2 linked regions of the Coraliomargarita algicola genome follow. The protein of the gene in region 2 interacts with the protein of the main gene of each other region in a pairwise test. Links are inferred from orthologs where the notes say so. Each region holds a gene or a part of one and is shown on either strand. Other genes may lie near its edges.

Region 1 (3,196 bases), 1.0 Mb from region 2 along the record:
TCATATCGTAAACCACCCAATCAGCAGGCAGCTTGGCGACGTCAAAAGGAGCAGGATCGGTCCCTTTGAGGCCTAGTGAAGTGGCATTAATCAGGATACCTCGTTCGGGCAGTCCAGCTGGAGGCTCAGCCAAAGCAAAGGCCTCGGCACACTCCCCACCGGGCATCGCCCGCACAACTTGCATTAATTGGTCGAGACGCTCGACACTGCGATTTCCGATATACAACTTGGCGCAGCCATCGAGAATACATTGCACAGCCGCCGCACGGGCAGCTCCACCGGAACCGAGTAAAATCACCGTAGCGGCTTTAAGATCGACACCGAGGTCCGCTTTAACGGCGTTCTTAATACCGTATCCGTCCGTATTAAAACCGCTATAACCGTGCTCGCCCCAGACTAAGGTGTTGACCGCGCCCATACGCTCGCCGTCAGGCGAAACGCCGGAAATCAAATCCATCGCTTGCACCTTGTGCGGAATAGTCAGGTTGAGTCCAAGGAAGTTATGCTTAAAAAACAGCGGAATGGCTGCGGCAAAATCTTCTGGCGCAACATCGAAGCGGTAGTAGGCCCAATCATTAAAACGCGAGTGAGTCTGGCGCATTTTAGCAATCGCCGCATTATGCATGGCGGGACTGACCGAGTGAGCAATCGGATGCCCGATCACAGCAAGAGGTGTGCCCTCAAACTGAAGCTTACCGAGGTCTTCGATGGTGTAGGTGAATTCGGTATTCATGGCATCGACGATAGTCTATGCAGGTGCGGGTGCTTCATCGCCAGCGAGGCCGCTTTTACCGTCGTCCTCTTTATTGACTTTCTTTGGTTCGCCACCGTCAGCCTCTTCGTCGTCATCGGGCTCGTCCGCGCTAATAATCCGCTTCACGATGGGCGAACGCATTTCGCCAAACTCGATGATCTCTAAGACGTGCTTGCCGTCGATCGTCTCGTGTTCGAGCAAAGACTCTGCAATCACATCGAGCGCATGGCGATGATCGTTCAAAATCTTAAGCGCACGTTGGTATTGACCTTGAATGAGGTCACGCACGATTTCGTCGATTTTCTGAGCGGTCTCTTCGCTATAATTCTTAGTGCTCACGCCACTTTGACCGAGGTATCCGCCGCCTTGGCTTTCTCCCAGAGCGACCATACCGAGCTCCGACATGCCCCAATCACAGACCATGTGACGCGCGGTGCGACTGGCCATGCTGATATCGCCCGAGGCACCACTGGTGATATCCCCCAGCACGATCTCTTCCGCAGCACGTCCACCAAGGGTGCAACAAATATCATCGATCAATCGGCGCTTGGAATGGTTGAGCGTATCCTTCTTCGGCATGAACATGGTGGAGCCGAGGCTTTGGCCACGTGGAATGATCGTCACCTTGTGCACGGGCATGTGCCCATCGTCGAGCACACCTTTAATCAATGCGTGCCCAGCTTCGTGGAAGGCAATAATCTTACGATCTTCATCATCCATTAAACGGCGACGCTCACGACCGAAGGAGATCTTGTCGCGGGCTTCATCGATATCATTCATCTCGACCGCTTTCTTGTTATAGCGGGCCGCGATCAATGCGCCTTCATTTAAGAGATTGGCCAGATCGGCACCAGAAAAGCCGGGAGTATTACGCGCCACATGCTCGAGGTTGACCTCATCAGAAAGTGCGATCTTTTTGGCATGCACCAACAAGATTTCGTGACGACCATTGAGGTCGGGCAAGTCGATGGTGACTTGGCGGTCAAAACGCCCCGGGCGCAAGAGTGCATTATCCAAGACGTCCGGACGATTGGTCGCAGCGATGATGATCACACCTTCGTGGCCGTCAAAGCCGTCCATTTCGACCAGCAGAGAATTCAGCGTTTGCTCGCGCTCGTCATTGCCTCCACCGACACCGGAACCACGCTGGCGCCCGACGGCATCAATTTCGTCGATAAATACGATACAAGGCGCATTTTTGCGGCCTTGCTCGAACATATCCCGCACGCGGGCGGCACCGACACCGACAAACATTTCGACGAAGTCGGAACCACTGATCGAGAAAAAGGGCACTTCCGCCTCACCGGCGACGGCCTTGGCCAAAAGTGTTTTACCCGTGCCCGGAGGGCCGACCATCAGCACGCCTTTAGGGATGCGACCACCGATGCGTTGAAACTTCTTGGGGTCTTTGAGGAAATCGACGACTTCGGAGACTTCCTCCTTCGCTTCGTCACAACCAGCGACATCCTTGAAATTAATCGAACCTTTCTCGCGCGTGAGCATTTTGGCCTTACTTTTACCAAAGCTCATGGCCCCCTTCCCTGCACTTTTAAGCTGACGCACAAAGAGGAAGTAGAGCAGACCGATAATCAGCAGGAATGGCAGAAAACTAATCAAAACATCCTGCAAGCCAGTGGTCGCACGCTTCTCTGTGAGCACTTCACGCACCAGCAAAAAGTCATCCTCCGTCAAGCGACCACGAGCAGAGAACTGTAGCTTGGAAGGTAGGTCTGCGGCAGCTTCGCCCCCCTCGACCTGCTCCGCCAATGCAGGATTTGTCATCTCTCCGCTGATAACATAACCATCGCGGCCATAGGAGGGCTCTGGCTCCATGACGCCATCGCCTTCGGCGATGAGCCCCGCTTTGACAGCTTGCACGAGCTCGCTGATAGTGAGTTGTTTGACGTTGGTTCCTGCGCTGGGATTGGCGAACCAAATCGTTAAAATAGCAGCAACGATGACCAGATAGACGAGCAACACCTTAGGCTGGAAGCGCTGTGGTGAGCCGTTATTTCCGGGTTCGTTCTTTTTTGGCTTGTTGTTCTCTGATGGCATGAGTGGGTCAAAGTGGTTTTCTTGTTTGGTAAGTCAACCTAAGAGCCTTCTTCGTTGAAGGACAAATTTTGCAGCTTTCTGCGGGGGGAAATCCTGGCACCCAGATAATTTCCTGCAATGCGTTGAGGACAAGGGGTAGAGTTTTTCGTTCCGCCTGCGGGATACGACGGTCAATAAAGCAATCCTTAAGCTTTTTTCCACCAGGAGCACCCAGCGGATGAAAACGATCGCCCGGCTGCCATCCACGTATTCGATAAGACTGCTCACCACCATAATGAATTACGGCTTGAGTGCGAGGGTCCATAGCGCCGGACTCAACTTGCTGGCGCAAAGAATCGCTGAGCTCCACCACCTCTGCTTCGATGAGTGCACCTGTCGATAAAAACG
Region 2 (3,458 bases):
GCGTGCGTGAGATTGCGGATGCGCTGGCTTGCACGCCCGATCATTTGTCGCGGCAGTTTCATCAAGTTGTCGGTCTCAAATTGATGGCATGGATCGCGCAAGAGCGTATCGCACTGGCGAAGAATCTATTAAAGGAGACGCGGCATAATGTCGCCGAGGTCGGGTGGGCTTCCGGTTTTAATGAACCATCGTATTTTATCCGGGTTTTTAAGCGCTATACCGGACTGACTCCACGCGGGTACCGCATGAGCCTGTTCTCGAAGTGACTGCTACTCTGCCTGACTCTTCTGCACGCTTACATCACGCAGATAGCGGAAGTATTCGGAGTCAGTTCCAAGTATCAAGGTAGAGCTGGGGCCAACTGTCTTGGGATAACTTTCCAAGGTACGTAGAAAGGCGTAAAACTCTGGGTCGGCTCCGAAGGCTTCACTATAGATGCGTGAGGCTTCGGCATCGGCTTGGCCGCGTATGACCTCGGCTTTGCGGTTCGCTTCAGATTGTATTTCCGCCAGCGAGCGTTTAGTATCGCCGTCGATTTCGGCCGCCCGGCCTTGTCCTTCAGATCGGAATTGCTCTGCGATGCGTTGCCGTTCGGCGATCATACGGTCAAAGACACGCTGTTCGACTGCTTCGACATAGTCGATGCGCTTGATGCGTATGTCGACCAGTTCGATGCCCAATTCCGGCATTTGGCTGGCGGCTTGATCGAAGATGGATTTGACTAATTCCTGTCGGCCGGTTTGGACCTCTTGTAGTAGGATTTCTTCATCGTCTTCGCCGCTGAGTTGCACGCGTGCGAGGTCAGCTTCACTGATTTTCCAGTCTTTGGAACGAATAATTTCGACGAGATCGGTGGAGGAGATTTTATCCCGAACGACCGAGTCCAAAATGTCGTTGAGGCGCATGGTGGCACCGCGCTCGTTTTGCACGCGCTGCATGAAGACGAGAGGGTCGACGATTCGCCAGCGAGCGGTGGTGTCCACTGAGATGAATTGCTCGCCACGCGTTGGGATTTGGTTGGGATCGCCATCCCATGAGATGACTCGTTTGTCGAAGCGACGCACCTCTTGAATAAAAGGTGTCTTGAAGTGCAGCCCTGGTGTGGTCACAGGCTCGCCGACGGGAGCGCCGAGTTGCACGATGACGGCTTGTTCGGCTTCGTCTAAAATATAGATCGAAGCGCGTAGGCCGATGACTATTGCGATTAGCAAAATGAGCCCGGCGATAAATGGGATTTGTTTATTGTTCATGACTAGCGATTGGCGGGCAGTGACATCCGGGCATCACCTAAGTTTAGCAGTGGTAGAGGGGCGGTTTGATTTTCGTCCATGATGAAAATTTTGCCGGCTTGAGGCAGCACATCATCGATCATTTCAAGATACATGCGTTGTCGGGTGACATCGGGTGCGTCGCGATAGGCCTGATAGATGGCTGTGAAACGTTCCGCTTCGCCCTTGGCATCGTTGATGCGCTTGGCTGCATAACCTTGGGCCTCTGCGATGACTTGCCGTGCTTCACCTTCTGCACGGGGCACCACTTGATTGCGACGTTTCTCGGCTTCGTTAATAAAGCGTTCGCGCTCTTGTTCTGCCTGGTTGACTTCATTAAAGGCTGGTTTAACCGGCCCCGGTGGGGTGACATCCTGCAGTTCGATGGTGCTGATTTGAATGCCTAGATCGAAGTAATCCATTGCTTTTTGCAGTTCGATGCGAGAGCTGTTGGCTACTTGCACACGTTTCTCGGTTAAGACATCACTACCGAGACTGTTACCTACGATGCGGCGCATGACCGATTCGGATACATCGCGTAGGGTCTGTTCCGGGCTGCGAACTCTGTGTAAGAATTTATCCGGATCACTGACTCGGTATTGCACCACCCATTCCACATCGATGACTTTTAAGTCGCCGGTCAACATCAGCGATTCATCGCGGTGTGCTTGGTCCTTACGATAGCTGGTGCGCCCGTCGATGCCTTGGGTGCGAAAGCCGAATTCTTGTTTGAGCACACGGGCGGTGGGTACCATTTGCGCCGTGTCGATGCCGAAGGGGAGTTTGAAGTGTAAGCCTGGTTGTTTGAGCGCGACCACTCGACCGAAACGTTTGACGACCGCTTCTTCCTCGGGCTGGACAATGTAGTAGCTCGACAAGGCACCCAGAGCGACGATGATCAGTAGGGGCACGATTAGAATGAGCTTCCTGTAACGCCGTAAGGCATCCCAGTCTATATCATCCAGAGGATTTCTTTGCATCGGAGGAGGGGCGTTTCTATTCATATCAAATTACTATCGTTAGTTCGGCAGCCAACGAAGTTTTTATCGTTCTGCAAATGTTCTGATTCGATTGCTTGGAATCTGCACAATCAGCGATGCTCACAGAATTTCTGTGCCTTATCAACGAAAAGCGAAACTAATTACTTATGCTCGGTAGCGCTGGCCGCGTTCATTTTCGTCCAATTGCTTAAATATTGTGCGGTAGTCGTCGATCTTCGCGGGCTTGCTAATGTAGTCGTCCATGCCACAGCTGAGGCAGGCATGGCGGTCTTTTTCCGAGGCGTTGGCTGTGAGTGCCACGATGGGGAGTGGCATGCCGGGCTGGCTGCCGGGTATTTTTCCATCGGCTTCCAGTTCGCGAATGCGTTCCGCTGCGACGTATCCGTCCATTACCGGCATCTGACAATCGAGGAAAACGATATCGTAGAAATGTTGTGAGACCTGCTCGATCGCTTCCACTCCGTTGTTGGCGGTGTCCACTTCGTTGCCGAGGCGACGTAAGACTGTTTGAGCGAGTCTGCGATTGACTGCGTTGTCGTCGACGACCAAGACGCGGCGCTTGTTCTCATTAGCTTCATTGGATAAATTGGCAATAAAGGGCGGTTTGGTTGCTGCGTTCTTTGCTTGATCGGAGCATGTAAAGGGGATGCTGCAGTTCATTGTAGTGCCTTTGCCTTCAGTGCTTTCGACTTTAATTTCTCCGTCCATTAAATTGATTATGCGTTTGCAGATCGCGAGCCCCAGACCGCTCCCGCCATATTGACGTGTGGTGGAACTGTCGACCTGCGAGAAGCGTTGAAATAGGTTTTTAATTTTGCTTTTAGGAATGCCAATGCCGCTGTCAGTAACTGAGATTTCTGCGACTCCGTTGGCTTGGTCACCTTGCCAATCTGCTGTGACGCTAATAGTACCAGTTTTCGTGAATTTAAGTGAATTGCCGATTAGATTCGTGATGACTTGTTTGAGTCGCGTTGGGTCGCCTACGACTTTGGCTGGTAAGTCTTCGCTGGTTTCTAGATTAATCAGTAGCCCTTTTTGAGCGGCGATTGGCTCAAATCCAGTCACCACTTGGTCGAGTGTCTTGTGGATGGAAAAGGGGATGGCCTCTAGTTCGAACTTACCTGCTTCAATTTTTGAGAAATCGAGAATGTCGTTGATTAGGGCAAGTAGTGAATTTCCTGAGGACTGA

What was found. Proteins that work in one complex are often made in the same cells at the same time.
Region 1: the proteins of hflK (region 2) and ftsH interact in binary tests that used the Escherichia coli proteins (3 or more experiments, as listed by UniProt). The link is inferred for Coraliomargarita algicola from one-to-one orthologs.

What each region holds. Positions count from the first base shown.
Region 1 is NZ_CP138858.1:1,071,166-1,074,361, forward strand. Bases 280-3,196 are described here. They hold ftsH (ATP-dependent zinc metalloprotease FtsH), read right to left. Parts: upstream 2,810-3,196; coding sequence 749-2,809; downstream 280-748. Other genes in these bases: SH580_RS04105 (shikimate dehydrogenase family protein), read right to left, coding at 280-733; tilS (tRNA lysidine(34) synthetase TilS), read right to left, coding at 2,817-3,196. Also shown: more of SH580_RS04105, read right to left, coding at 1-279. UniProt on the Escherichia coli protein: Acts as a processive, ATP-dependent zinc metallopeptidase for both cytoplasmic and membrane proteins. Plays a role in the quality control of integral membrane proteins.
Region 2 is NZ_CP138858.1:2,118,164-2,121,621, reverse strand. What follows is about bases 251-3,149. They hold hflK (FtsH protease activity modulator HflK), read right to left. Parts: upstream 2,249-3,149; coding sequence 1,253-2,248; downstream 251-1,252. Other genes in these bases: SH580_RS08300 (CHASE domain-containing protein), read right to left, coding at 2,414-3,149; hflC (protease modulator HflC), read right to left, coding at 270-1,250; SH580_RS08315 (helix-turn-helix transcriptional regulator), read left to right, coding at 251-266. Also shown: more of SH580_RS08315, read left to right, coding at 1-250; more of SH580_RS08300, read right to left, coding at 3,150-3,458.